2 regions of the Clostridium fessum genome follow, and region 2 is predicted to be linked to the other one. Evidence: riboswitches for the same ligand, from Rfam matches in the RefSeq annotation. Region 2 holds a riboswitch; the other holds the start of a gene.
The links. Region 2 has a riboswitch for FMN ahead of PG862_RS01535 (ECF transporter S component). Riboswitches for the same ligand answer to the same signal wherever they lie in the genome.

Region 1 (15,558 bases), on a different contig from region 2:
TAATCCTGAAAAGCTATAGAGTATCAAAGCCAGATATTCCACTGATTGCGTACATGGAAATGAACAGTTTTAAAATGTTCATGTTCGATGTGGGATTGTTAACAGCAAAGACCGGACTATCAGCAAGACTTCTATTGGAGGGAAGCCGGATCTTTGAAGAATTCAAGGGGGCACTTACGGAACAGTATGTTGCACAGGAGTTACACGCTGCAGGATATCCGCTTTATTATTTTGCAACAGCACGATCAACTGGAGAGATAGATTTTATGTTGCAGGGAGATTTAGACTGCGTTCCGATTGAGGTGAAGGCAGAACAGAATCTCCGTGCCAGGAGTTTGAGGGCATTTTGCGATAAATATAAGCCGGGCATGGCGATTCGTAGCAGTATGTCAAATTATAAGCAGGAAGACTGGCTGACAAATGTTCCGTTATATATGCTTGCGGAATATTTGAAAAGAACAATATATGTGGTAAGCTGATAACAATTTACCTCAAAACCAACGGGGTATTTTTTGTTCTGAATCAGACAATACAGAAGTTCGCGCTAAGCGAACTAATGAAATGGAGGTTCTGGGTCCCTTCACGGCAATGTAGTATGTGCATTAGCTGCCGGAATCGGTGACTATGTGCGATGTACTCTCTTGGAATATAGCTATCACGATGGCCAGTTTTGGATTTTTACAGAAGGCGGCGAGAAGTTCATAGGACTTGAGAGGAATAAAAATGTCAGTCTTGCTGTCTTTGAAAAGCCCCCGGACTTTGGTGCGCTGAAAAGCGTACTGGTCATGGGAACGGCAAAGCTCATCGAGCCGATGTTATTTGAGATTCCTGAATTTGATGAATATTCGGAAAACTTGATAAAAAGTTCGATGATAGGAGTTCGAAAAATTTCTTTCGGGAAAGAATCTGTTGCGGAAACGCGGGAAATACCGTATAATAATGCGGTCTGATCTGCACATATGCAACAGATTTGTCCGTAAAAAAATGAAAAATCAGAATTGTGCGTATTTCAGAAACAATTTTTTGCTGTAAGAGTGAAAAAAGTTATGTAAACTGTCTGCAAAAAAATACTTGACAAGAATTTGTATTTTTACGTTTACGGAGAAGAACAAAAAAAGAACTAAAAAACAGCGATGAACACATCGCAAAAAATGAGAAATGTAGGTAAAAATAATTTTATGAGAAAATTAGCATTAAGTGATGAAATCCTTCTCAAGATCTCCCAGCCGGCGCGTTATATTGGCGGCGAGGTGAATATGGTGAAGAAGGATCCGTCGAAGGTAGCAGTCCGGTTTGCCATGTGCTTTCCGGATGTGTATGAGATCGGTATGTCCCATCTGGGCATCCAGATTCTTTATGATATGTTCAACCGCCGGGATGACGTTTACTGTGAGCGCGTTTATTCCCCGTGGATGGACTTAGATCCGATCATGCGGGAGCAGAAGATCCCGCTGTTTGCTGTTGAAAGCCAGGATCCGATCAAAAAATTTGACTTCCTTGGAATTACAATCCAGTACGAAATGTGCTACACCAATATTTTACAGGTGCTGGAATTATCACAGATTCCGCTTCATGCAGAAGATCGTACCGAGGAGGATCCGATCGTTATCGGCGGCGGTCCGTGTACCTACAATCCGGAGCCGATCGCGCCGTTTTTTGATCTCTTCTATATGGGCGAGGGCGAGGTGGTTTATTTTGACCTGATCGATCGCTATAAGGAGATCAAGGCGCGCGGCGGCAGCCGGAAGGAATTTCTGGAGCAGGCGGCACAGATTCCGGGTATCTATGTGCCGAGATTTTATGATGTGACATACAAAGAGGACGGCACGATCGAGGCGATGATGCCGAACAACCCGCATGCGCCGCAGACCGTTTCCAAGCAGCTTGTCATGGATATGAGCGATACCTGGTATCCGGAGAAGCCGGTGGTTCCGTATCTGCGCGCGACGCAGGATCGTGTGGTTCTTGAGATCATGCGCGGCTGTATTCGCGGATGCCGTTTCTGCCAGGCGGGCATGGTATACCGCCCGGTGCGCGAGCGCAGCCTGGAGGAACTGAAACGTCTGGCGCGGACGATGTTAAAGAGCACCGGACATGAGGAAATTTCGCTGAGTTCGTTGAGCTCCAGTGATTACACGAAGCTGGAGGGAATCGTCAATTTTCTGATTGACGAGTTTGACGGAAAGGGCGTCAATGTGTCCCTGCCGTCCCTGCGTATTGACGCATTTTCCCTCGACGTCATGAGCAAGGTGCAGGACGTGAAGAAGAGCAGCCTGACCTTTGCACCGGAGGCGGGATCCCAGCGTCTGCGTAACGTTATCAACAAGGGTCTGACCGAGGAAAATATTTTAAATGGTTCCGCCGAGGCGTTCAAGGGCGGCTGGAACCGCGTAAAGCTCTACTTCATGCTGGGACTTCCGACCGAGACGGTGGAAGATATGCAGGGCATTGCCGAGCTTTCGGAGAAGGTGGCGGAAGTGTACTATGACACGGTTCCGAAGGAACAGCGCCATGGCAAGGTGCAGGTAACCGCCAGCACCTCGTTCTTTGTGCCGAAGCCGTTTACCCCGTTCCAGTGGGCGCCGATGTGCACGAAAGAGCAGTTCTTGGAGCGCGCGAGCATCGTCAACCACCGCATGAAAGAGATGTTAAATAAGAAGAGTCTCCGCTATAACTGGCATGAGGCGGATGTGACCGTGCTGGAAGGTGTTCTGGCGCGCGGCGACCGCAAGGTGGCAGCTGTGATTGAGGAGGCATACCGCAAAGGTGCAATCTACGATTCCTGGTCCGAGTATTTCAACAATGATATCTGGATGAAGGCGTTTGAGACCTGCGGCGTGGACATTGATTTCTATACGACGCGTGAGCGAAGCCTTGATGAAGTGTTCCCGTGGGATTTCATCGACGCGGGTGTGACGAAGGATTTCTTAAAACGTGAGTGGGCGAACGCACAGGCGGAAACGGTAACGCCGAACTGCCGGATGCGCTGTTCGGGATGTGGTGTCCGTAAGTACGGCGGCGGAGTCTGTTTCGAAGAACGGGCATGAGGAAGGAGCGGTCATGAAGATACGAATTAAATTTCAAAAACAGGGAACGGTGCGTTTTATCGGTCATCTGGACGTGATGCGTTACTTCCAGAAGGTGATGCGCCGGGCGGAAGTGGATATCCGTTATAGCGAAGGATTCAGCCCGCACCAGATCATGTCGTTTGCGTCTCCGCTCAGCGTGGGGCTTATCAGCCATGCGGAGTATGTGGATATTGATGTCAATTCCAGCGGAAATTCGACCGGGATGGTGCGCCGCTTAAATGAGGTCAGCGCCGAGGGGCTGGAGGTGATCAGCTACCGCGAGCTTCCGGAGACGGCAAAGAATGCGATGTCGCTGGTGGCAGCTGCTGATTACACATTCTGGTTTAAAGAGGGATTTGCACCGGAGGACGGCAGCAGTGTAGAAGAATTTTTCGGGAAATTCCTGACATTCTGCAAAAGCGAGACAATTCCGTTTGTGAAGCAGACGAAAAAGGGCGAGAGAACCGTGGATCTGCGTCCGCTGATCTGTGAGGCGCGAATCGCGGAGCGGAAAGAGTATGTTCCGGCGATGGTCGCAGACTGGTATCCGGATCTGGAAAATGAGACGGTTGAGGAGGAAAAACAGGCAGAAGGAATCTGTGTCTTCCTGCGCCTCTTATCGGGCAGTGCGGCAAACGGAAAGCCGGAGCAGGTATTGCAGGCATTCTATGAGAGCCTGGGGCTGACCTACCGCCCGTTTGCTATTCAGGTCGAGCGCGAGGAGCTGTATGCGGACGAGGGCGCCGAGGGTGCACCGGAGTATGTGCCGCTTGAGGCGTATGGAAGCGAGATTGTGTAAATGCTTCAATGTTCATTAAGAGATGAAATGCGAAGCGCCAGCAAAATCCGGCTGCAGGTAGCACGAAGTGTGAATGGCAGCAAAAAATGAGAGGAGACGAAGAGTTTGGATCAGTTAATAGTGACAAAATGGAAGGATCGAAGCCTGACGGCGCTCCTCTCGGACGGGCACTGCCGGTCGCTGACGCTGGAATCTGGCGATGAAAGCCTGCTGGGGAATATTTACATCGGCAAGGTGAAAAATATGGTAAAAAACATCAACGCCGCGTTTATTGACCTCGGCGGTGGAAAAACCGGATATTTCAGCCTGGCGGAGAACCCGGTTCTGCTTTATACAGACGAGCTGAACCAGCTATGTTCATTCGGATATTCTGGAAATTCTGAGAAGAAAGTAAGTCCACGGAAACTAAAAGCTGGAGACGAGCTTCTCGTCCAGGTGTCCCGCGACGCCCTGAAAACCAAGGATCCGTCCGTGACCTGCTGTCTGAATTTTCCGGGTACCTATATGGTTCTGACGGTTGGAAAACCGCAGATCGGATTTTCGGCAAAAATCAAGGATAATGCCTGGAAAGAGAAGGTGCGGGAGGAACTTCTGACACATAAGGATGAGCGTTTTGGACTGATTGTCCGGACGAACGGGGCGTCGGCTTCCATCGAAACACTCTGTGCAGAAACAGAGAAGCTGAAACAGCAGATGGAAGAACTTTTTGCCCGGGCAGCCTGCCGCACCTGTTACAGCCTTTTAGAGCAGGGTACGCCGCCCTATATCCAGAGTCTTAGGGATGCGAAGAAAGGAACCCTTTCGGAGATCATCACAGATGTGCCGGAGTATGCGAAGAAGATTGAGGCATGGCTGGCGGAAGAGAAGGAAGAGGACAAGGAACAAAAAGAAAATCAGACCCAGGCAGATAAAAATGAAAGCATAAAACAGGCGGTTCCGAACTTGTCCCTATATACAGATGAGAACCTTCCATTAATGAAGCTGTACCGCCTGGAATCGGTGCTTAAAAGTGCATCGGATCGCCGTGTCTGGATGAAATCCGGCGGCTATCTGGTCATCGAGCCAACCGAGGCATTGACGGTGATCGATGTCAATACAGGAAAATATACAGGGAAAAAGACGCCTGCCGAGACGATCTTAAAGATCAACCTGGAGGCGGCGCATGAGGTGGCGCGCCAGCTTTCCCTTCGCAATCTTTCGGGAATTATTATTGTAGATTTTATCGATATGGAATCAAAAGAAGATCAGGAGAGCCTGATGCGGGTTCTGGGAGAGGAACTTTCCAGAGATCCCGTCAAGACCATTCTGGTGGATATGACGCGGCTTGGGCTGGTGGAGATCACCCGCAAGAAGGTGCGCCGTCCGCTTCATGAGATTTTGTAGCGGTTGAATCATAGAATGAAAAACACAAGGAGAAGAAAAGATGTTTGAAAAAGTATTTAAGCTATCCGAGCATCAGACGACCGTAAAGACGGAAGTTATGGCTGGAATTACGACCTTTATGACGATGGCGTACATTCTGGCAGTTAATCCGAGCATCCTCGGATCGACCGGCATGGACCCGACTGCGGTGCTTCTGGCTACGGCTCTGGCATCATTCATCGGTACTGCCTGCATGGCATTTATGGCGAACCTGCCGTTCGTTCTGTCCGCAGGCATGGGGCTCAACGCGTATATGGCGTATACGGTGTGCGCGGGCTATGGCTATAGCTGGCATGTTGCACTGCTGGCTGTATTTGCAGAGGGTCTGATCTTCATCGTGCTGTCTCTGACAAACGTGCGCGAGGCGATCTTCAATGCGATTCCGTTGACTTTAAAGCGCGGTGTGTCTGTCGGTATCGGTCTGTTCATCGCATTTATCGGTCTTCAGAATGCGGGACTTTCAGTAGACTCTTCCACACTGGTAACGATCATCAGCTTCCCGGAAAATTTCCATACCGCAGGTATCTGTGCGCTGCTGGCGCTGATCGGTCTGTTTATCATGGCGGTTTTATACACCTATCGTGTGAAGGGCGCGATTCTGTACGGCATTCTGGGAACCTGGATTCTCGGTATGCTGTGCCAGGTAACCGGCATTTACACACCGGACGTAGAGAATGGTTTCTACACCCTGTTCCCGACCCTGGGAATCACCGATTTCTCCAAACTGGGAGAGACATTTGGTAAATGCTTTACCGTTGACTTCGATGCAGTTGGAATTATCAATTTTATCGTAGTTATTTTCTCATTCCTGTTTGTAGATATTTTTGATACACTTGGTACATTAATTGGTGTAGCAACCAAGGCAGACATGCTGGACGAGGAAGGCCGTCTTCCGGGTATCCGTCCGGCGCTGATGGCAGATGCGATCGCAACTTCCTTTGGTGCGGTATTAGGTACTTCCACAACGACTACCTTCGTTGAGTCTGCATCGGGTGTTGCAGTCGGAGGACGTACCGGTCTGACTGCCCTGGTATCGGCACTCCTGTTCCTGCTTTCCACCCTGTTTGCACCGATTTTTACGGCGATCCCGTCCTTTGCGACGGCTCCGGCATTAATCATGGTTGGCTTCCTGATGGTGGGAACTGTAACCGAAATTCGTTTCGATGAGGACAATATCACCGAGGCAATCCCGGCATATCTGGCAATCATCGCCATGCCGTTGTTCTACAGCATTTCCGAGGGTATTTCCATGGGAATTATCTCTTATGTGCTTTTGAATGTGGCAGCAGGAAAAGCAAAGAAGATCACTCCGCTGATGTATGTGCTGGCGGTACTCTTCGTTCTCAAATACATTTTCCTGTAACAACTTGTAATAATTTAACCCCTGAAAACTTGACGAAAACAGGTTTTCATAATAAAATAGTCTATATCAAAAAAAGTTTTTAAAATTTTTTTGATTAACGTGCAATAAAATGCGTATGCAGCGCATTAACTTATTGAACGGATGAAAATCATTCCCGCGCGGAAGAACGCGGACAGAGACGAACAAAAACAAATCAAGTTACTCGAAATTCCTTGATGCATTACACTCCGTTACGAACTGTCCAAGATTTTCTGCTGGGATCTTTTCGGTATCGGTTGACAACCAGCAACCGATATTGGGTAAAAAGCGCCGGACCTGCTTGCAGTGCCGGCGCTTTTTACTGTACAAAAAAGGGGTAATTTTTATCAGGAATATCTCATTGACATTTTGGCGGGCAGACGGTATAAAGGACAGAGGGTAACTGTTCACAGGTAGGAATTTTCTGAACTGAAAATTCCGTACGATACAGTTCTGGCAGCAGATTTTGCCGATTTGGAATGCGCAACATCGGCAAAATCCCGTTGCTGGGCACACGTGTGTGAACAGTAACGACAGAAGAGGGAGTAGACTCTGGCGATAGAAACACGCATGGAACCAGTTCTGGGAGGAGAAGTTAAGAAAACATGAAAACAAAACAGCAGGGCGGGTTTCATACGGAGGTGGGATACATATGAAGATAGAAAATGATTTGGGGCGGGACGATATCCGGCGGCTGGTGATCCGTCTGGCGATTCCTTCGATGCTGGCGCAGTTTATCAATGTGCTCTACAGCGTGGTCGATCGAATCTATATTGGAAATATCCCGGTGATCGGGGAGACGGCGCTTGCGGGCGTCGGCGTCAGCGGACCGATTGTGACGCTGATCTCCGCGTTTGCCTATCTGGTCGGTCTGGGCGGCTCGCCGCTCATGAGCATCCGTATGGGCGAGGGGCAGGATGAGAAAGCGAAAAAGATTCTGGCAAACAGCTTCTGGATGATTGCCGGGCTGTCGTCGGTTCTGACGTTGGTTCTGTTTGTATTTAAACGAGAAATTTTGACGCGGTTTGGTGCGAGTGAAGCGATTCTGCCGTATGCGGAATCGTACTTTACGATCTATCTGCTGGGAACGGTCTTTGCGCTGCTTTCCATCGGAATGAACCAGTTTATTATCTGCCAGGGATTTGCGCGGATCGGAATGATTTCGGTGGCGCTCGGTGCGGTAACGAATATTGTGCTGGATCCAGTGTTTATTTTTGTGTTTGACATGGGCGTGGCGGGGGCGGCGTTTGCCACGGTTCTGTCACAGTTTGCGTCGGCGGTCTTTGTCCTTCGTTTCCTGCGAGGAAATCGCGTGCTTCTGCGGCTTGAATTTGAATGTCCGCAGGTGAAGACAGTCTGTAAGATTGCGCTGATGGGACTGTCGCCATTTTTGATTATCGCATTTGACAATGTGCTGATCATTTCGCTCAATACGGTAATTCAGATGTATGGCGGCGCGGAGGCGGACATGCTTTTGACCTGTACGACAATCGTGCAGAGTTTTATGCTGATCGTGACGATGCCGCTCGGAGGCATTACATCGGGAACGGGGGCGATCCTGGGCTTCAATTTCGGCGCGGGACGCCCGGATCGGATCCGGAGCGCACAGAAGTATATCACATTGCTGGCGGTGGTGCAGTGCAGCATCATGTTCCTGTTTTCCCGGACGCTGGCGCAGTATTTTGTGTATCTCTTTACGCGCAATGAGTCCTATGTGGAACTGACTGTCTGGGCGATCCGGGTCTGCACGATGGGGATTATTCCACTGGCAGTCCAGTATGAGGTCGTGGATGGATTTACCGGAATGGGTGTGCCGTCGGTGGCGATCTCGCTGTCAATGTTCCGGAAGCTGCTGTACCTGGTCAGCGTGTTCCTGATTCCGGTGTTTGCGGGAGTTGAAAATGTTTTCTACGCAGAAGTGGTATCGGATTTCGGCGGAACGACGGTGTCGGTGATCGTGTATCTTCTTTTGATTGGGCGCATTATGGGGCGCTGTGTAGAGCGCGCGAAATTGAACGGGAAAGCAGTGGAAGCAGACACTTGAAGCGGCGCTTAAAATGGCTGAAAATGTGTGTCAGATAACGTTGTCATCAATCAATAAATGAAAAAAATAATGGATTGACAAACGGATTCTCTGGATCTATAATGCAATACAGATAATGAATGACAACAAAATAACGATATCTTCAGGGCAGGGTGTAATTCCCGACCGGCGGTAAAGTCCGCGAGCGCATGGCGCATGATTTGGTGCAATTCCAAAACCGACTGTATAGTCTGGATGAAAGAAGAGAAAACGTAAATAAAAACGGCGGTGCCGGGAAGCTTCCAGATACACTCCCCCGGATGATGGATATGGCGGATATATATCGCTATGGCAAAAGAGAGAGAAAAGTCATCGAGAATGGATGTAAAAAAATATTTACGATAATTAATATCATGAAAGATATTATAAAATAGAAATTATAAGCCCTGAGATGTGAAAATAAAAGTATTTCACATTTCAGGGCTTTTTTGTTTCAATAGAAAATTGTATCATATGAAACAAAAAACGCTCCGTGAGGATGCACACTTGCGCGAAGCAGAAATATGTCGCAGGCGACCGCGTTCGGTGCGAGAATGTGCCTTGGCACATTCTTTTGATAGAAAGGTGGGGAAAAAGATGGAACGAATCCATGTAAAGGTTCCCGGTGAGCAGCTACAGGATCGGGAATATATGAAGCAGGCGTTAGCACTGGCAGAAAAAGGGCACGGATGGGTCAATCCGAATCCGATGGTCGGCGCGGTGCTGGTAAAGGATGGACACATCATCGGCGAGGGATATCATACACGATATGGACAGCTTCATGCAGAACGGGAGGCATTTAAGAATGCGGCAGAGCGGGGCGAAGAGACGGCGGGAGCAGATTTGTATGTGACGCTGGAACCCTGCTGTCACACCGGAAAACAGCCGCCGTGTACGGAAGCGGTGCTGGCATCCGGGGTGAAGCGCGTGATTGTCGGCTGCACGGATCCGAATCCGGTGGTGGCAGGGCGCGGCATCCGGCTTCTGAGGGAAAAAGGGCTGGAAGTGGTGGCCGGAGTTTTACGCGGAGAGTGTGAACGGCAGAATGAGGTGTTCTTCCATTTCATGCGGACGAAACTTCCGTTTACGGTGCTGAAATATGCGATGACACTCGACGGAAAGACAGCGACGGTGTCGGGTAAATCCCAGTGGATCACCGGCGAGGCGGCGCGGAAGCGGGTGCATGAGGACCGCGGGCGTTATATGGCGATTCTGACTGGCGTTTCGACGGTGCTGGCGGATAATCCGCAGCTGACCTGCCGGATTCCGGGAGGGAAAAATCCGATCCGGGTGATTGCAGATACGAAGCTTCGGACGCCGCTTTCATCGACCGTGGTACAGACCGCGCGGGAGACACCGACCTGGATTGTGACGGCGGTATCGGATGCCGGAAGAAAGAAAGCATATGAGGACGCCGGCTGTCGTGTTTTAAGTGTCCCGGCAAAAGAGGGAGAACTGGATTTGCAGGCGATGATGCAGCGGCTGGGCGAGGAGAAAGTGGACAGCGTGATGGTCGAGAGCGGCGGGACGCTGGCATGGTCGTTTTTAAAGGCAGGGCTTGTGAACCGGGTGCAGGCCTACATTGCTCCGAAGATTTTCGGAGGTGCAGGCGCCCCGACCCCGGTGAGGGGAACCGGCGTGGATGCGCCGCCGGAGGCATTTCTTCTTAAAAAGCCGGAGGCAGTGTGGCTGGGAGAGGATCTGCTGCTGGAATATGAGGTGTCCGGTCAAGATGCATGAGGCGGTGTTAGAACGGGAAAAAATCGCTGATTTGAAAAGGAGAAAAGATGTTCACAGGAATCATAGAGGAAGTGGGAAGGATCCGTGCGATTGAGCGCCAGGCAGTCTCGGCACGGCTGACGGTTGCTGCGTCTAAGGTGCTCTCGGATGTTCATCTGGGCGACAGCATTGCGGTCAACGGTGTGTGTCTGACGGTCACGTCATTTGGGAGAGATTATTTCTGTGCGGATGTAATGCATGAGACGCTGAACCGTTCGTCCCTGGGGGCGCTGGGTGTCAAAAGCCCGGTCAACCTGGAGCGGGCGATGCTGGCGGGCGGACGGTTTGGCGGACATATCGTCTCCGGTCACATCGACGGAACCGGAACCATCCGGGATGTGCGCCGGGACGGAAATGCCGTCTGGTATACGATTCAGGCCCCAGAACCGATTCTGCGGCTGATTGTGGAAAAAGGATCGATCGCGATCGATGGAATCAGCCTGACGGTCGCACGGGTGGATCACGTATCATTTTCCGTTTCCATCATCCCGCATACGCTGCAGGAGACAGCGCTAGCGTTTAAGCGGGCAGGCGATATCGTCAATCTGGAAAATGACTGCATTGGAAAGTATGTGGCGAAGCTGATGGGAGTAGAAGAAGAGGATAAGGCAGGAAAGGGCATGACAAGAGAATTTCTGCAGCGGTATGGATTTTAATAGAGGAGGAGAACAATGAAGCAGTTTGATACAGTTGAAAAGGCTCTGGACGAGCTGAAACAGGGACATTTAATCCTGGTTACGGATGACGAGGATCGCGAAAACGAAGGCGATCTTATCTGCGCGGCAAGTTTTGCCACGACAGAAAATGTCAATTTCATGGCGACGCATGCGAAGGGCTTAATCTGTATGCCGATGAGCGCAGAAATCTGCCGGAAGCTGCAATTCCCACAGATGGTGATGGATAACACGGATAACCATGAGACGGCGTTTACCGTATCGATCGACCATAAAACGACGACCACCGGTATTTCTGCCGAGGAGCGCGGTATTACGGCGCGCGCGTGCGTGGATCCGGACACAAAGCCGGAGGATTTCCGCCGCCCGGGACATATGTTTCCGCTGATGGCGAAGAAAAACGGCATTCTGGAGCGCAACGGTCACACAGAGGCGACGGTAGACCTGATGCGGCTTGCAGGACTGCCGGAATGCGGTCTGTGCTGCGAGATCATGCGCGAGGATGGAACGATGATGCGGTCGGAAGAATTATTTGCGATGGCAGAACAATGGGGTCTGGCGATGATTTCCATTAAACAGCTGCAGGAGTACCGCAAGAGACATGAAAAGCTGGTCGAGTGTGTGGCAGAGACGCGGATGCCGACGAAATACGGCGAATTCCGTGCGTATGGCTACCTGAATCTCTTAAATGGAGAACACCATGTGGCACTCGTCAAGGGCGATATCGGAGATGGGAAAGATGTACTCTGCCGCGTGCATTCGGAGTGCCTGACCGGCGATGCATTTGGTTCTCTGCGGTGCGACTGCGGACAGCAGCTTGCGTCGGCGATGACCCAGATTGAGAAAGAGGGACGAGGCGTTCTCCTTTATATGCGGCAGGAGGGACGCGGCATCGGGCTTTTAAATAAGTTGCGCGCCTACAAGCTGCAGGATGGCGGCATGGATACGCTGGATGCGAACCTGGCGCTGGGATTTAAGGGCGATCTGCGGGAATACTACATTGGGGCGCAGATTTTAAAGGATCTGGGAATCAAGACGCTGCGTCTTCTGACCAATAACCCGGATAAGGTATATCAGCTTTCGGATTTTGGCATGGAAATCAAGGAGCGCGTGCCGATTCAGATGGAGGCGACGCCGTATGATGGATTTTACCTGAAAACGAAGCAGGCGCGGATGGGACATATTTTGAATTTTAAATAGAAAAAGTGACAGGCGAAAATAGATCGTCGGAAAGGATGGTACTTATGCGTACATTTGAAGGAAACGTAGTAGCGGAAAATAATATGAGGATCGGAATTGTGGCGGCACGATTCAATGAGTTTATCACCTCGAAACTGGTTGCAGGCGCGCAGGATGCGCTGCGCCGTCACAATGTCTCGGAGGAGGACGTAGATGTTGCGTGGGTTCCAGGTGCTTTTGAGATTCCGCTGATTGCGTCGGAGATGGCGAAGTGCGGAAAGTATGATGCGGTGATCTGCGTGGGTGCGGTTATCCGTGGAAGCACAAGCCATTATGATTATGTGTGCAGCGAGGTTTCGAAAGGAATCGCACAGGTTTCTCTGGCAAGCAGCGTGCCGGTTATGTTCGGTGTGCTGACGACGGATACGATCGAGCAGGCGATCGAGAGAGCGGGAACAAAGAGCGGAAATAAGGGATTTGACTGCGCGACGGGAGCAATCGAGATGGTGAATTTGCTGCGGGAGATCCGGAAGTAAAAATAATCAGGTAATCGGGCATCGAAAAAGCCAGGACTGCGGAATGATGCAGCCCTGGCTTTTTTGTCTTAGGAAAATTCGTCCATGCGCCAGGTTTTGGTGTTACCTGTTTTTGTTTGCTATCATGTTACTCTGTTTTCAACAGCCCCTGTTCCGTATAATATTTCTCAGCTCCCGGATGCAGCGGAATAGGAAGCTGGCTGCATATATATTCCGGATCAGATAAGTTACTTAAGGAGGGGTGGGCGCTGATCAGTTCTTCACGGGATTCGTCGAGAATCTTGGTGATGGTGTAGACCAGCTGTTCGTCCATGGATGCGTCCACGCAGAGAAGGCATTTGATTCCGAAGGTTTTCAGTGTCTCGGTTTGTCCCGGATAGGTACCGGCTGGGACGGTGGCGCGGACATAGAAGGGGCTGGCTGCAAGAATTTTTTGCAGTTCTTCGTCAGTGTACTCCAGCAGGCGGCAGGGCGTCTGGCTGGCCAGGTCGGTCAGGCTGTGGACCGGGATTCCGGCGAAGCTGTGGACGGCGTCGAGTTTACCGTTTAAGACAGAGTCCACGCTGGCGGAGAAGCTGTAGTTTTCAAGGGCAGTGTTGGCAATATTGAGCCCGGCTGCCTTGAGAGCGGTGCGGGCGGAAAGCTCCGTGGTGGATCCTTCTGGTCCGACGGCAATGTGGTGTCCGGCGAGTTCATGAACGTAGGAGATATGCTCGGACTCCGGCGCCATCCAGGTGGACAGGCTTGAATAGACGGCCCCGATCGCCCGCAGGGATTCGACCGGATGACCGGAAAATTCGTCCGTTCCCTGATAGGCGGAAAATGCCACATCGCCGCTGACCAGTCCCATATCAAATTGTCCGTTTTTGATATTTTCCACGTTCGTGTAGGAACCGTTGGAGGCGCTTAAATTGACCTTGAGCTGTTCATCATGTCCGCTTAAAACAGAGGCGATGGCACTGCCAATCGGGTACATGGTTCCGCCGCTGTCGGCAGTTCCGATGGTCAGAACGTGCAGCTCTTCATCTTCTTCGCTGGGATGGTCGTTGACCCGCGCATCTGCGGCGGTGCTGCCGGAACAGCCGGAAAGTCCGAGCAGGAAGGTAAGAAGCATCATTGGTGCCAATTTTACTAGTTTTTTTATTTTCATAGATCTCACCTTTTCGTAGTTTATCAGTATATAAAAAAACGCAGCGGTTCTGTCGAATGCTGCCTTAGCGATTAAAAGAATATTAAAACTCTATAAAAGTATAACATAAAAAACAGTGATAAGACAAGACCAAGGAAGAGGAAAATATAAATGTAACTGTTCACAGGTAGGCACTTTTGGAACCGAAAGTGCCGTAAGAAAACGTAGTGGCAGCAGGAATTTGCCGTATTTAAATGCGAAGCCACGGCAAATTCCGTTACTGGGCACGTATGCGTGAACAGTAACAAAAAAGAGCGTCCGGTTTATGTGGGGGAACCGGACGCTCTTCTTTCAGGTTACATTTTCAATTGAGCTTTAGGTATGTTGTTATATAAAAGATGTCTTATATGAAGTGTTCCTATCTCGTCTCAGTGATTATTTTGTAATCAGGCTGGAGAAGATGGAAAGGAAAATCGGGTTGTAAATATCGTCGATGATAACTGCGAAGGACGGATACAGAACCCAAGCAACGGTGTGCCATCCATACTGATCCATAACGGCTTTCTCGTTTGCTACTGCGTTCGGACCTGAACCACAGCCCCATCCACAGTTACCAGCTGCCATAACAGCTGCACCGTAATCGCGGCCAAATACGTTGAAGGATACGAAGATTGCAAAGAGTGCCATCAGGATAGCCTGTGCAAGGAGGATGATACCCATCTGACCAGCTACCGGAGCCAGCTTTGTGATATCGATGGTCATCAGAACCAGTGCCAGGTAGAGTTCCAGGAACATATGCTCGATAGCGTCGATCTCCGGAACCGGGAATTCGATACCAGCTGCATCCATGATGTTTCTTGCGATAGCACCTGCGAACAGACAGCCGATGAATTTCGGCATCTCGATCATCGGGATGTTGTCTAACAGGCAGTAGATCGGCATACCAAGTGCTGCTACAAGCAGAGACAGGGCAAATGCTTTGATCATACGGGTGTTGTTAAGAACAGCTGCTGAACCTGCTTTTGCAGATTCCGGTCTGTCGTTCGGGTCAGATTTCAGACCGTGACGGGAAATCAGGAAAGCTGCAACCGGACCACCGATTAAGGAACCCATGATGTTGCCCATAGTACCGGCTGCTACACCGACTGTGGTTGCATCCGGAGCACCCATGTTCTCGAAGATAGGACCAAATGCAGAAGCAGTACCAACACCGCCGGACATAGCGGATGAAGAACACTGCAGAGCCAGAAGCGGATGAAGACCGATGGCGCTGCCTACCAGGTAACCAACGACATCCTGTAAGGTAATCAGGACACAGGCTGCAACTGCGATTGCGATACAAAGCTTTCCGCCTGCATGCTTTAACATCTTGTAGCTGAAGCCGAAACCTACGCACAGGAAGAATAAGTTCTGGCATAAGTCTTTCACGATTTTTGCATCAAAGGAAAAACCGATGATTCCGGAACCCTTGATGATAGATACAACAACAGAAAAGATGATACCGGAGATAACCGGAGCCGGTATAGCAT
Region 2 (15,558 bases):
GCAGCCGGGTTTTTGTTTTACTGTTTACAGTCTGCCCGAATTGGTTTAAAATAAAAGGAAATAGGCAATTCTGCTTTGAATGAAAACGGGCAGAATTGTGGATAAGAAACAGAAAGCGAGGACAATTTTCATGAGTCAGAAGCCAGTTCTGGTGATCATGGCGGCTGGTATGGGCAGCCGGTACGGCGGCTTGAAGCAGATTGATCCGGTCGATCGGGAAGGAGATCTGATCATCGATTTTTCGATCTTCGACGCAGTCGAGGCTGGATTCGAAAAGGTCGTATTTATTATCAAGAAATCGATTGAGAAAGAGTTTAAGGAACATATCGGAAACCGCATGGAAAAGCACGTGCAGGTGGAGTATGTGTATCAGGAAAATGACCGCCTTCCGGATGGATTTGAGGTTCCAGAGGGACGCGTCAAACCGTGGGGAACCGGTCATGCGATTCTCTGCTGCAGCGAGGTGATCGACGGACCGTTTGCGGTGATCAACGCGGATGATTACTATGGAAAATCGGCATTCAAGGCGATCTATGATCGTCTGGCATCCTGCGGTGATGATGACAAATATCAGTATGCGATGGTTGCCTATCATCTCTACAACACATTGACGGAAAATGGGCATGTGGCGCGCGGCGTCTGTACGGTGGATGCGGATGGACATCTGGCAGATATCCACGAGAGAACGCGCATCGAGAAGCACGGCGATCAGGCGGAATATACCGAGGATGACGGCGCAACCTGGGAGCAGCTGGGGGAGGATACGCTTGTATCGATGAACCTCTGGGGCTTTACTTCCAGCATCTTAAAGGAGTTAAAGGCGCGTTTTGTTCCATTTTTGGAGAAAAATCTGTCGGTAAATCCACTCAAATGTGAGTATTTCCTCCCGTTTGTGGTGGATGAACTTCTGAAAGAGGGGAAAGCCGAGGTGACCGTGTTAAAGAGCGTGGACCGCTGGTACGGCGTGACCTACAAGGAAGATAAGAAGATGGTGACAGACGCGATCCAGGGGATGAAGGACGGCGGTCTGTATCCGAAAAAACTTTGGGAAGAGTAAGAATGAAGAGATAGGTATTAGGAAGGAAAAATGGGTATGAGCAAGTTGATGAAAAGCCTGCCGTTTCGGCTGGTGCTGGGTGTAGCGATCGGTATTATTGCCGGTCTTATAGCAAATGAAAGTTTTATGAATCTCGTTGTGACGTTGAATTATATTTTTGGGCAGATTATTTCGTTCTGTGTACCGCTGATCGTCATCGGCTTTATTGCCCCGTCGATCACGAAGCTTGGAAAGAATGCCTCCAGATTGCTTGGAGTAGCGCTGATTCTGGCGTATACATCGTCTCTTGGCGCGGCGCTGTTTTCGATGGCAGCCGGATATACGCTGATTCCGCATATGTCGATTCAGTCGGCAGTCGATGGACTGCGCAGCCTGCCGGAGGTTGTCTTTAAACTGGACATTCCGCCGATCATGGGCGTCATGAGTGCGCTGGTATTTTCCGTTATGATTGGTCTGGCAGCGACCTGGACCAAGGCGGTGACGGTAACGAAACTCTTAGACGAGTTCCAGAAGATCGTTCTGGAGATTGTACAGAAGATTGTCATTCCGATTCTTCCGGTTTACATCGCATTTACGTTCTGTTCCCTGGCATATGAGGGAACTATCACAAAACAGGCTCCGATCTTCATTTCGGTTATCCTGATTGTTATGGCAGGCCACTATATCTGGATGGCGCTGTTGTATACACTGGCAGGTATTTACTCTGGCCGTGACCCGAGAGGCGTTATCAAGCATTATGGTCCGGCATATCTGACGGCAGTCGGTACGATGTCTTCTGCGGCGACCCTGGCAGTGGCGCTCAGCTGTGCCAAAAAGGCAGAGCCGCTTCGTGACGATATGGTTGATTTCGGTATTCCGCTGTTTGCGAATATCCATCTGTGCGGTTCGGTTCTGACCGAGGTATTCTTTGTCATGACGGTATCCAAGATTTTGTACGGCGCCCTCCCGGATATGATGACGATGGTTCTGTTCTGTGTTCTTTTAGGTGTATTTGCCGTAGGTGCACCGGGTGTTCCGGGCGGTACGGTTATGGCGTCTCTGGGACTGATCACCGGTGTCCTCGGTTTCGATGCGACCGGAACGGCGCTAATGCTGACGATCTTTGCGCTTCAGGACAGTTTTGGTACTGCCTGCAACGTAACGGGCGATGGCGCGCTGACCCTGATGCTGACGGGATATGTGGAGAAACATGGGATTAAACATCAGGATTTACACGTAGATTTATAAAAATGAGAGAGGTGGGGCAGGCAGCAGCCGCCCCGAAACAGGTCTGTGAATGCGCCGCTGGCTCTTCGCACTATCGTTGTCCGCTTGCTTTCACTACACTTGTTCGTCTGTGTCGGACTTGCGTCCGCCCCATTCGGACAAGCGTGTTCAAGATGCGTACAACTGATAGGCGAAAGCCTGCTCTGCATCCACAGACCAGTTTCGGAGCGTCTGCCACCTGCCTGCTGTCTTTTTATGTATCGGAAAAACCTTATTTGATAAAAAGGAGAGATAGAATGAAAAAAATGATTTCCTGGAACGTAAACGGCTTGCGGGCGTGTGTGGGAAAGGGATTTCTGGATGTATTTCATGAGCTGGATGCGGATATTTTCTGTATTCAGGAGAGCAAGCTGCAGGAAGGGCAGATTGATCTGGAGCTTCCGGGGTATTATCAGTATTGGAGCTATGCGGAGAAGAAGGGATATTCGGGAACAGCGTTGTTTTCGAAGGAGGAGCCGCTTAGCGTGAGCTACGGTCTGGGTATTGAGGAGCACGATCATGAAGGGCGCGTCATTACGGCGGAGTACCCGGATTATTATGTGGTGACCTGCTATACGCCGAACTCCCAGAATGAGTTGGCGAGACTTCCGTACCGGATGCAGTGGGAGGATGATTTCCGCCAGTTTTTGAAGAAGCTGGAGGAGAAAAAGCCGGTCATTTTCTGTGGGGATCTGAATGTGGCACACACGGAGATTGACCTGAAAAATCCAAAGACGAACCGGAAAAATGCCGGATTTACGGATGAGGAGAGAAGCAAGTTTACGGAGCTTCTGGACTCTGGATATATCGACACGTACCGCTATTTTTACCCGGATAAAGAGGGCGTTTATTCCTGGTGGTCGTACCGGTTTAAGGCGCGCGAGAAGAATGCTGGGTGGCGGATTGATTATTTCTGTGTTTCCAAGAGCCTGAAGGACCGGCTGGCGGGCACACAGATTCATACGGAGATACTGGGTTCGGATCACTGCCCGGTAGAATTACAGATAAAGGATCGGGATGAGGCATGAATTTACTGACAGCAGAACATCTGAAAAAATCATATACGGAACGGCTGCTTTTTGATGACGTGGCATTTTCCATCGGTGAAGGTGATAAGATTGGTCTCATCGGCATCAACGGAACCGGAAAATCTACTCTTCTAAAGATTGTAGCCGGTCTGGAAGAGCCGGATGAGGGTACGGTAGTAAAGGGACGAAATCTCTATATCCGTTATCTGCCTCAGAATCCGGAGTTTGAAGCGGGACGGACCGTCTTAGACTGCGTGATCCGGGAAAATATGGCGCATGAGCACGCCTGGGATCTCGAGGGCGATGCGAAATCCATGCTGAATAAGCTTGGAATCACCGATTATAGTGCCAAGGTGGAGACACTTTCGGGCGGACAGAGAAAGCGCGTTGCCCTCGCAGCGGTGCTGTTATCGACGGCGGATCTGTTGATTTTAGACGAGCCGACGAACCATCTGGACAGTGCGATGGCGGACTGGCTGGAAGAGTACCTGAAAAAATTCCGCGGCGCGCTTCTGATGATCACGCACGACCGGTATTTCCTTGATAACGTGACGAACCGCATCGTCGAACTGGACAAGGGAAAGCTGTACAGTTATCAGTCCGGCTATGAGGGCTATCTGGAATTAAAGGCAGAGCGCGAGGCGATGGCGGTGAGCTCGGAGCAGAAACGCCAGAATATCCTGCGGACGGAGCTGGCGTGGATCCGACGCGGCGCACAGGCACGCAGCACGAAGCAGAAAGGGCGTATTCAGCGCTTCGAGGCGTTGAGTGCGGTGGAAGCGCCGAAAGTAGATGGAAATGTGGAGATGAGCTCGATTTCCAGCCGTCTCGGACGAACCACGGTCGAGGCACACCATCTTCATAAGGCGTATGGTGACCGCCTCCTGATCGATGATTTTTCCTATATCTTCTTGAAGGATGACCGCATCGGCATCATCGGACCGAACGGCAGCGGCAAATCGACGCTGATGAAGATGATTACCGGCTGGGTGAAACCGGATTCGGGCGAGGCGATCATCGGCCAGACCGTAAAAATGGGTTATTTTTCACAGGAAAACGAAGATATGGATCAGTCGATGCGCGTGATCGACTACATTAAAAATGTGGCAGAGTACGTGCGGACGGCGGACGGGCTGGTATCGGCATCCCAGATGTTGGAACGGTTCCTGTTCCCGTCCCATATGCAGTACACGCTGATCGGCAAGCTATCGGGCGGCGAGCGGCGCAGACTCTATCTGCTCCATATCCTGATGGGCGCGCCAAACGTCCTTCTGCTCGACGAGCCGACCAACGACCTCGATATCGGCACGCTGACGATTCTGGAGGATTATCTTGATCATTTCCAGGGGATCGTGATTACGGTATCGCATGACCGGTATTTCCTTGATCGCGTAGTGCGCCGGATCTTCGCCTTTGAGGGCGGCGGCGCGATCCGTCAGTATGAGGGTGGCTATACCGACTATCAGGCAGCCTGTGGGGAACGCATAGCGGCAGAGATGGAGGAATCCGGTCAGGAACACGGCAGAGGCCAGAAGACCGGAGGCGCTTCTGGTGCGGGAACGTCAGATGCAGCGGAGACGGCAAAGGATAAAAACCGCGGTCGCCAGCGCGAGAAAAAGCTCAAATTCAGCTATATGGAGCAGAAAGAGTGGGAGACGATCGAGGATGATATCGCGGCGCTGGAAGAGGCAATCGCGGATCTGGAGCAGCAGATGCAGGACTCTGCCCGCGATTATACGGCTCTGAACGGCATCATAAAGGAAAAAGAGGAAAAAGAAGCTCTTTTGGAAGAAAAGATGGACCGCTGGATGTATCTGAACGATCTGGCGGAAAAAATAGAAGCGCAGGCAGCTGCTCACAAGTAGGCACTTTTGGAACCGAAAGTGCCGTATGAAAACGTGGAGGTAGCAGATTTTGCCGATTTGGAATGCGAAGCATCGGCAAAATCCTGTTACAGTCTGCATATGTGTGGACTGTAACAGGCGCAGGCGGCTGCTCACAAATAGGCACTTTTGGAACCGAAAGTGCCGTATGAAAACGTGGAGGGGATACAGGTGAAAGCAGAAAAAATCGTGAGACAGAAGATAAGAACCCCTGATTTTACACCGGGAATCAAGCGGACAGAGACGGGAATGCACTTGTGCGTCGAGGCACCGGGGACATTCTGCCATCTGGCAATTTATGAGACAGGTAAAAAACAGGGTGTTCGGATTCCATTTTCCCCGGAAGAACGGGTGGGGGATCTCTGGATGATGGAGCTTGCGGGCGATGATTTTTCGGGACTGGAATACACGATCGAGACTGAGCAGGGGGAGCTGCCGGATCCGTGCGGGCGCATCTATACAGGACATGAGCGCTGGGGCGATTTAAAAGCGGCGCTCCGTCCGGTGCGCTGCCGTTTCCCGGAAGAAACGTATGACTGGGAAATGGATCAGCCGCTGAAACATCCGTATGATGAGACGATCCTGTACCGGCTGCATGTGCGCGGATTTACCCGTCATACTTCTTCCGGCACCGGGGAGCGGGGAACGTTCCGTGCGCTGACGGAGAAAATTCCCTATTTAAAGGAATTGGGTATCACAGCAGTTGAATTAATGATGCCGAATGAATTTCAGGAAGTGATGATGGAGGATGGGGCAGACGGGAATCCGTATGCGACTGGGACACCGACCGGACGGCTCAATTACTGGGGCTATGGGGCGGGATACCTGTTTGCGCCGAAAGCTTCGTACACATCCGGGAAAGAGAAAGAACCGGAGCGGGAATTTAAGGATCTGGTGAAAGAATTTCATAAAAATGATATTGAAGTGCTGGTTGAGCTTTATTTTACCGGCGAGGAGAGCGCGGCACTGGCGCAGGAGGCGGTTCGTTTCTGGGTTTACGAGTATCATGTGGATGGCGTGCACCTGTCCGGGTTTGCGCCGGCCGAACTGCTGGCGTCGGATCCGCTGTTAGCTGATACGAAGCTATTAGCTGCTTCCTGGGATGGCGTGCGTGTGCCAAAAACGGCAGCGGCACCGAAGCTGCGGGAGCGCCGCTGGCATCTGGGCGAGTACAATGAAGGATTTTTGATCGATATGCGCCGGGTATTAAAGGGCGATGAGGATCAGGTCGGCCGTCTCATTTACCAGACACGCCGGAATCCGGACGCGTATGGCGTGATCAACTATATGGCGGCGACAAATGGCTTTACGATGATGGATATGGTTTCCTGTGAGCAGAAGCACAACGAAGCGAACGGGGAGAATAACCGGGACGGAAGCGATTATAATTATACGTGGAACTGCGGCGTCGAGGGCACGACGCGGAAAAAGAAGATTGTGCAGATGCGGAAAAAACAGCTCCGCAACGCATTTTTGCTGCTCTTTCTGAGCCAGGGAACGCCGATGTTTTTAGCGGGCGATGAGTTCGGCAATTCCCAGAACGGCAACAATAATGCTTACTGTCAGGACAATGAGATTTCCTGGCTCAACTGGCATCAGCTGGAGACGAACCGGGATATTTACGAATTTGTAAAATATATGATAGCGTTCCGCAAAGCGCATCCAGTGTTCCACCTGCCGGTGGAGCCGAAAAATATTGATTACCTCGTCTGCGGACACCCGGATGTTTCCTACCACGGCGTCAAAACATGGTGCCCGGAGTTTGAAAATTTCCGCCGCCAGCTCGGCATTCTCTACTGCGGCGAGTACGGGCGAAGAGCGGACGGCACCAGCGATGACTATTTCTTTGTCGCCTACAATATGCACTGGGAGCCGCATGAATTTGATCTTCCGAAGCTTCCGAAGGGAATGCAGTGGACTCTGTGCATCAACACAGACGACGCAGACAATAACGGAATCTGTCCGCCGGAAAGCCTGGAGGCAGGGCAGGAGCCGCAGGAAGAGCTTCGCCAGTATATGGTTCCGCCGCGGAGTATTCTGGTATTTCGCGGCTTTAAGCCAATTTCCGGTCCGGCATCCGAAAAGGATGGCAAAAAAGCTGGGAAAGTGGTAAAATCGGTAAAACGGCAGAATGTCAGAAAAGAACCGGCAAAGGAAGCGGAGACTGTGGTTGCGGCAGCGCGCGAACTGTAAGAACGGAATTGAAAGAGGATAAAGCAAGTTGAAAAAGAAACTTTTTAGAGGGCTGGCAGCCGCCCTGTGTGCTGCCATGATGGCAGGGAGCGCGGCGCTTCCGGCATATGCGGCGGGTCCGTCACGGGAGTCGGTTCCCTATGCGGATTCCTATGCCTCCTATCAGTGGGCTTTTTTAAATACAGGTGAACTGCGTCTGGTGCCGAGCCATACGGCGGCGGTGGATGCGGCGATTGGGGCGATTACCGGCAGTCCGGCGCTCTCAGCAGATGGAACAGTCCGTTCTCTGGAAGAAATCGATATGAATATTGTCCCGGCATGGAAGAAATATGACGCGAAAAGTGGAAAACGTCAGGTGATTGTGGCGCTGATTGATACAGGGGTTGACATAACTCACCCGGAGCTTAGCGGTTCGATCTGGACGAATACGGGGGAAATTCCGGGCGATGGCATTGACAATGACGGAAATGGTTATATCGATGACGTTTACGGCTGGAATTTCTATGATAATAATGCCCAGGTATTTACCGGGACGGATGACAATCATGGTACCCACTCGGCGGGCACGATCGCGGCGGCGAGAAATGGAGTCGGAACGGTTGGAATCTGCGATCCGGCGTATGTGAAGATCATGGTGATCAAGACGCTTGGAACATCGTCCGGTGTCGGAACCGTCAGCAACGTGGTTAAGGCGATCCGGTATGCGCAGGCGAATGGCGCGTCGATCTGCAATCTGAGCTTTGGCACGATGAAATATAGCGAGGAGCTGTATCAGGCGATCAAGGATTCGGGGATGCTGTTTATTGTAGCGGCTGGAAACGGCGACGCCTCCGGCAATGGCTACAGCATCGATGAGCAGCCGATGTACCCGGCAAGCTTTGAACTGGACAATATCATTTCCGTGGCAAACCTGCGCTTTGACGGTCAGCTCGACCGTGCGTCCAATTACGGGGTGAGAAGCGTGGATCTGGCAGCGCCGGGCAATTATATCCTGAGCACGATCACGGGCAATGACTATGCCTACATGAGCGGCACATCGATGGCGGCGCCGATGGTGACCGGAACGGCGGCAATGCTGTACTCCTGCGATGCGTCCCTGTCGCTTATGGATGTGAGAAACCGTATTCTGCAGTCGGCGCGGCCGCTTGAGAGTCTGTCCGGCAAGGTGGCAACCGGAGGTATGCTGGATGCCGGGGCGGCAATGCCGTAGATGGGAAAAATGAAAAGAAAGATTGTTAAAAAAATATTGAAATTCTCGTTTGTATGTGATACTATGACCGGGTGAGATAATTACTCCGCAGATTCACATGTTTATATGTATGAAGACGGAGTAATTACCATGATTTCTTCGGGGCAGGGCGAAATTCCCTACCGGCGGTATAGTCCGCGAACCGCGATGGCGGCCGATTCGGTGAGATTCCGAAACCGACAGTATAGTCTGGATGAGAGAAGAGGCAGGAGTCAGAGAGTGTACCGCTTGAGCGTAAGCAGGCTGGTGTACATCGGCTAAGTTGCGATTTATTATCCCAGGTCCCGAACAACCTGGGGTTTTTTTAGTTTTACAAATGCAGCTAGTCCGGCACTTGATTCATACTCCTCCTTCGGAGAAATGAGTTTTAAAACCGAAAGGAGATTTAAGATGAAGACAGGAAAATGGAGTATTCAAAAATTGATTTATACGGCGATGCTGGCAGCGGTTGCTGGCGTGCTGATGTCATTGGAATTTTCGGTTCCGATGATGCCGCCGTTTTATAAGGTGGATTTCAGTGATGTACCGTCTGTGATTGCCGTGTTTCTGATGGGACCGGTATCCGGTATCTGTGTAGAAGTCATCAAGCTGTTAATCAAGCTGATTACTGTCGGAACTAACACGATGTACGTCGGTGAGCTGGCCAACCTGATTGCGGCGTTCCTGTTCGTATGGCCGCTGTGGTTCCTCTATCAGAAGCTGGGCGCTAACCGTAAGGCAGCTGTAGAAGCACTTCTGCTCAGTATCGTGATCCGCACCGCGTGTGCATGCTTTATCAATGCGAACATTACGCTTCCGTTATATGCGAAAGCGATGAGCCTGCCGCTGGATGAAGTGATCCGCATGGTAGCGTCGGTCAACCCGGCGATCAAAGACCTGAATGGATTTATCATCCTGGCGACGATCCCATTCAATGTATTGAAAGTGGGACTCAACTATATCGTTGGACAGCTTTTGTTTGTACGCCTGCGTGCGGCGAAGATTGTGCCGAAAGCAGTATAAAATGAAATAAGAGGAATGGTTTGACGGATTTGGCTGTTTGCTGTGAAACGGCAGAACCATTTCATAGAAAGGATTGTCGGGAAACCGCTGGGAAAGCTGCCTGGGGGAAGAATCCCGGACAATCCTTTTTTGTTTGATGGAACGTGCAAAGACATATCTGTTTTTATAAGAGGAGGAGATACTATGATACGTAACTATAGAGATTTGACAAGATGGGAAATGGAGCAGGTGGACCGTGAGAACACGATTGTCCTGATTCCGCTCGGGGCGCTGGAACAGCACGGCAATCAGGCACCACTGGGAACGGATGATATTATCGCGGAGGCGATGAGTCAGGAGATCAAAAAGGCACTGGAGGCAGAGGGGGAAGAAGACTTCCCGATGCTGCTGTTTCCGGTGATTCCGGTGGGCTTAAGTACAGAGCATAAGAATTTCTGCGGTTCGGTCACAGTCCGGCCGGACACTTACTATCATCTCTTATATGATATATGCGTCAGCCTGGCGCATCACGGTTTTAAGAAGCTGGCTTTTTTGGTATGCCATGGTGGGAATGCGCCGATTGCGCAGGTTTTAAGCCGGGAACTTCGGAGTGAGCTGGGGATTGCACCGTTTATCCTTTCATCGGGGGCATTTGGTCATCCGGATGTAAAAGCAACGATTTCAAAGGGGAATATCTGGGATTTCCACGGTGGAGAGATGGAGACATCGATGGTAATGGCGGTCGATGAGAGTCTTGTGAAGCTGGAACTTTCGGAAGCGGGAGAGCCGACGGCGTTTGAGAAGACCCGCGCCCTGAAGCCATACGGTCCGGTTTCGATCGGCTGGGTGTCGGAGGACTGGAAAACAAAAGACGGATCGCCGATTGGAATTGGAGGAGATCCGTCTGGTGCAAGCGCCGAGAAGGGGCGAATTATATTAGAGACGAGTGCGCGGGAACTGGTCCCGGGGCTGTTAGATATCCGGGATTGGAATGAATAGGAATCAAACTTAAAAATGGGGTGTCTATGTCATCCGAATACCAGTGTTATTTACCAGATTCCCAGCGTCCGGATGCACCGCATGGTAATACCAGTCCGGTGCGGGTAACCGGAAGTCCCAGCTCGTCCGATTTCACTGTGCCGCCGTGGGTGGAGGCAACTTCGGTTGAGAGCATATAGGTCAGGACGGACGGCGCCAGCCCGGTGGTGTAGGAGTTGATGAGGAAGAAGAGCGGGTTGTCCGATAACAGTTTCGTACAGAGCTGCACGAACGGGTAAATCGAAGTTTCGATCTTCCAGATCTCGCCTTTCGGTCCGCGGCCGTAGGACGGCGGGTCCATGATGATTCCGTCGTAATGGTTGCCGCGGCGGATCTCACGCTCAACAAATTTCACACAGTCATCGACGATCCAGCGGATGGGTGCATTTTCCAGCCCGGAGGAACGGGAGTTTTCCTTCGCCCAGGCTACCATGCCCTTGGAGGCGTCCACATGGGTCACGCTGGCGCCGGCTGCGGCTGCCGCCAGGGTAGCGCCGCCTGTGTAGGCAAAGAGGTTTAAAACCTTGATTGGGCGTCCGGCATTGCGGATGCGGTCACCGAACCAGTCCCAGTTTGCCGCCTGCTCCGGGAAGAGACCTGTGTGCTTGAAGCTGAACGGTTTTAAGTTAAAGGTCAGTTCTTTGTAATGGATCGACCACTGCTCCGGCAGGTCGAAAAATTCCCATTCGCCGCCGCCCTTGGAGCTTCTGTGGTAGTGTCCGTTCATCTTTTTCCAGCCGCGGTGTGTCTTGGGGGTGTTCCAGATAACCTGCGGGTCCGGGCGAACCAGAAGATAGTCGCCCCACCGCTCCAGTTTCTCTCCTTCGGAGCAGTCAATCACTTCATAATCGTTCCATCCATCTGCAATCCACATAAAATTTTATCCTTTCAAAAAAATGAGGCGCAAACCCCGGAAAAGGGTATCTGCCGCCTTTATAATCGGTGTTATCCATAAGCCATTTCCATCCAAATGGCATAAATGGTTACTGTTCCCGGGTAGGCACTTTTGGAACCGAAAGTGCCGTAAGAAAACGTGGTGACAGCAGGAATTTGCCGTATTTAAATGCGAAGCCACGGCAAATTCCGTTACTGGGCACGATGCGCGCACAGTAACCATAAACGCAGTCTGTCTGACCGGAAAAACGGTTCAGTTGAAATGCATACCTAATTATATCGGTCATTGATTGGCGTGTCAAACCTTTTGAACGGCTTCCTGCCAAAAAAAAGTAAATAAATTGAAAGATAAATCTCCTTGAAGATTCCTACATCTCCTGTTAAAATGTATATTAGGTAAAAGATAGATTGCACGTATCTGGAACAAAACAAGGCGTTATAAGCATCTGATGCAGTCTCCACACGACGGGAAGTGTGCGAATGCGCAGCAGGTGGGAGAATAGACGTTATCAATCGTGAACTGGGAGGGCTTGTATATGAAGAAACAGAAACTGGCAGTCTGCGTCCTTTCCGCAGCGCTGATGATAGGGGCGGCGACCCTGACATCTTACGCGGCAGAAGGCTGGCAGCAGTCTGGAAACAGCTGGATATATGTGGACAACAATGGCAACAAGGTGACGAATACCTGGAAGAAGGGAGCAGACAATCTCTGGCGCTATCTCGATTCCCAGGGCAACATCGCGTCGAACTGCTGGGTGGACGACGAATACTTTGTCGAGAGTACCGGCATCATGGCGACTGACAAGTGGCTGAAACTGCCGAAGCGCAATCCGGCATGGAACGAGACTTCCGCTACGACGGTCTGGTACTATTTCTCCACCAGCGGAAAGATGGTATCCGACGGCTGGTCCAAGATCGGAGGCAAGTACTATTACTTCGACGGTGATGGAGCGATGCAGACGGGCTGGGTGGATGATGACACCTACTACACGAATGCAGATGGTGTCATGCAGATCGGCTGGGCATATTTGGAAGATCCGGATGATACCAAAAAGGACGATGATGAAGTGAAACCCGGCGACGACGATGAGGATCATCATTGGTACTACTTTCAGAGTTCAGGAAAGAAATATGTGCCTTCTTTAGGCGGTGCCAAATATAAACAGTATAAGATTGACGGAACCTACTACTGCTTCGACGAAAACGGAGCGATGCAGACCGGCTGGGTCGATATGGGAAATTCCTCTGGATTTGCAAATTACCGTTATTATCAGAGCAACGGTCAGGTACAGACTGGCTGGCTCTCCACGACTCCGCCGGAGGAGGATGATTACAATCTGGATCTCGGCAGCGATGTACAGTGGTATTATTTTTCAAGCAACGGCGAGCCGAAGGTGGGTCCGAAGATTTCTGACGCTTCGACGAGCAACCTGGTCCGCATCAACAATATTACCTACTTATTTAATGAGAAGGGCAACCCGGTCTATGGTCTGAGACGTCTGGAGGTAGGAACGAGCGGTCAGTATGCCTGCTATTTCTTCGGCGCGGACAAGGCGACCAGCTCAGTTGTAAAAGGCAAGGGAAATGTAGTAGAGGGCGACGGAACGACCGGACAGTTCTATTTCACTGACAGCGGCAACAAGGCTGGACGCGGCTACTCAGGTGTGGAGGATGGATTCCTGTACTACATGGGTAAGCTTCAGAAGGCAGACAGCGGTACCAAGTATGAAGTCATTGAAGTCAATGACAAAAACTATCTGGTAACGACGAGCGGCAAGGTAGTGAAATCCAGCACCGTGAAGGATGCGAACGGCACAAAGTTTAAGACAAGCTCTGCGGGTGTTGTCACAGAGGTGGACGGCACAAGCGACGATGGCAGCGACGAGGCTAGAACCCCGGTGGAACCGACGTATTGGGAGGATTAATTAAAAAAGCTGGGAGTCTTCTCGACTGAGATAAAATTTCTGCATGGAAATATATTCTTGTGGATAAACAGGAGTTTCTTCTATATAAAAGGTGCAATTACCCACCGGAAGAAGAAACTCCTGTTTTTTCTTGAAAAATATAGATTTTTTCTTTAAAAAACACTTGCATTTCCCAGAAAGCTGTGTTATTATAACGAAGCTGTGGCATGATAGCGATGAAACGAGAGGTTGCTGCTTATGATAAGCAGGTTATTCCGCGGAGCGAATGTCAAGTTAGGAAACTGGCGACAAGTCACTGTACAAGAATAGAGTATCCTGAAGACAAATGACGGATTTGGTGTGTGGACTGCGAGGACACACACGGGTATGTGTACAGTCACCGCTTGTCGTGCTTAATAGTACGAAAAGGAGGCGACTTTTTTTATGGCAAGTCAAGTAATGAGAATCACACTGAAAGCTTATGATCATCAGCTGGTAGATACATCCGCTGCAAAAATCATTGAGACTGTAAAGAAAAACGGATCAAAGGTGAGTGGACCGGTGCCGCTGCCAACTAAGAAAGAGGTAGTAACCATTCTGCGAGCAGTTCATAAGTACAAAGATTCCAGAGAGCAGTTCGAGCAGAGAACTCATAAGAGACTCATCGATATCATTGCTCCGAGCCAGAAGACAGTTGATGCACTGCAGAGACTGGAAATGCCGGCTGGCGTGTCCATCAACGTAAAGATGAAAAACAAATAATTAAGAATCCTATACTAGTTTAGATAGAGACATCTGGACAGTTCTAGGATGAACGCGGGAGTTTGACGAACGCGTTCCGCTGTAGAAAAACAGGAGGTCAGATTAATGAAGAAAGCGATTTTAGCTACCAAAGTCGGAATGACTCAAATCTTCAACGAAGACGGAGTTTTAACTCCAGTAACCGTTCTTCAGGCTGGACCGTGTGTTGTTACACAGGTTAAGACAGAAGAGAACGATGGCTACAAAGCAGTACAGGTTGGTTTTGTAGACAAGAGAGAAAAACTTGTGACAAAGCCGGTTAAGGGTCATTTTGACAAAGCAGGCGTTGCTTACAAGAGATATGTAAGAGAGTTCCGCTTAGAGAATGCTGAAGAGTATTCTGTAAAAGACGAAATCAAGGCAGACATCTTCGCAGCAGGCGATAAAATTGATGCAACTGCTATTTCCAAAGGTAAAGGTTTCCAGGGTGCCATCAAGAGACACGGCCAGCACAGAGGACCGATGGCTCACGGTTCCAAGTTCCATCGTCATCAGGGTTCCAACGGTTCTGCAACCACACCGGGACGCGTATTTAAGGGCAAAGGAATGCCGGGTCACATGGGCAGCGTAAAAGTAACTGTTCAGAACCTGGAGGTTGTTAAGGTTGATACTGAGAACAACTTACTCCTTGTTAAAGGCTCTGTACCGGGACCGAAGAAATCCTTAGTAACAATCAAAGAGACAGTAAAGGTCGCTAGATAAGGCTTTTACGGGAAAGGAGGAACATACAGATGGCAAACGTATCTGTTTTCAATTTAGAAGGCAACGAAGTTGGCACATTAGAACTGAATGATGCTGTATTCGGTGTAGAAGTAAATGAACATCTGGTTCACATGGCAGTTGTAGCACAGCTTGCTAACAAACGTCAGGGAACTCAGAAAGCAAAAACCCGTTCCGAAGTTTCCGGCGGTGGTAAGAAACCGTGGAGACAGAAAGGTACCGGACATGCAAGACAGGGTTCAACAAGAGCTCCGCAGTGGACGGGCGGCGGCGTAGTATTCGCTCCGACACCACGTGATTACACAATCCGTTTAAATAAGAAAGAGAAGAGAGCTGCTCTTAAATCTGCTCTGACAAGCCGTGTAAACGAGAACAAGTTCATCGTAGTTGAGGCTATGAACTTCGACGAGATCAAGACAAAGAAATTTGTTGAGGTTATGAACAACCTGAAAGTAAACAAAGCTTTAGTTGTTCTGGATGAGGCTTGTGACAAGGCTGTATTATCCGCTAGAAACGTGGCAGACGTTAAGACTGCTTCCGTAAGCACCATCAACGTTTACGATAT

Region 1: another riboswitch for FMN. It lies ahead of ribD (bifunctional diaminohydroxyphosphoribosylaminopyrimidine deaminase/5-amino-6-(5-phosphoribosylamino)uracil reductase RibD); the one in region 2 lies ahead of PG862_RS01535 (ECF transporter S component).

What each region holds. Positions count from the first base shown of each region.
Region 1 is NZ_JAQEQF010000004.1:173,770-189,327, forward strand. It holds gene PG862_RS07095 (ATP-binding protein) at 1-479, shown strand, start outside; gene PG862_RS07100 (pyridoxamine 5'-phosphate oxidase family protein) at 642-950, shown strand; gene PG862_RS07105 (TIGR03960 family B12-binding radical SAM protein) at 1,179-3,047, shown strand; gene PG862_RS07110 (TIGR03936 family radical SAM-associated protein) at 3,061-3,867, shown strand; gene PG862_RS07115 (ribonuclease E/G) at 3,973-5,250, shown strand; gene PG862_RS07120 (NCS2 family permease) at 5,291-6,652, shown strand; gene PG862_RS07125 (MATE family efflux transporter) at 7,323-8,714, shown strand; FMN riboswitch at 8,849-8,964, shown strand; gene ribD (bifunctional diaminohydroxyphosphoribosylaminopyrimidine deaminase/5-amino-6-(5-phosphoribosylamino)uracil reductase RibD) at 9,330-10,472, shown strand; gene PG862_RS07135 (riboflavin synthase) at 10,520-11,167, shown strand; gene PG862_RS07140 (bifunctional 3,4-dihydroxy-2-butanone-4-phosphate synthase/GTP cyclohydrolase II) at 11,183-12,385, shown strand; gene ribH (6,7-dimethyl-8-ribityllumazine synthase) at 12,430-12,900, shown strand; gene PG862_RS07150 (TAXI family TRAP transporter solute-binding subunit) at 13,028-14,050, opposite strand; gene PG862_RS07155 (sodium/glutamate symporter) at 14,465-15,558, opposite strand, start outside.
Region 2 is NZ_JAQEQF010000001.1:301,011-316,568, reverse strand. It holds gene PG862_RS01565 (nucleotidyltransferase family protein) at 131-1,057, shown strand; gene PG862_RS01560 (dicarboxylate/amino acid:cation symporter) at 1,094-2,284, shown strand; gene PG862_RS01555 (exodeoxyribonuclease III) at 2,560-3,330, shown strand; gene PG862_RS01550 (ABC-F family ATP-binding cassette domain-containing protein) at 3,327-5,195, shown strand; gene PG862_RS01545 (alpha amylase C-terminal domain-containing protein) at 5,385-7,406, shown strand; gene PG862_RS01540 (S8 family peptidase) at 7,435-8,616, shown strand; FMN riboswitch at 8,747-8,864, shown strand; gene PG862_RS01535 (ECF transporter S component) at 9,046-9,657, shown strand; gene PG862_RS01530 (creatininase family protein) at 9,841-10,635, shown strand; gene PG862_RS01525 (class I SAM-dependent methyltransferase) at 10,682-11,548, opposite strand; gene PG862_RS01520 (N-acetylmuramoyl-L-alanine amidase family protein) at 12,105-13,493, shown strand; gene rpsJ (30S ribosomal protein S10) at 13,917-14,234, shown strand; gene rplC (50S ribosomal protein L3) at 14,340-14,975, shown strand; gene rplD (50S ribosomal protein L4) at 15,005-15,558, shown strand, end outside.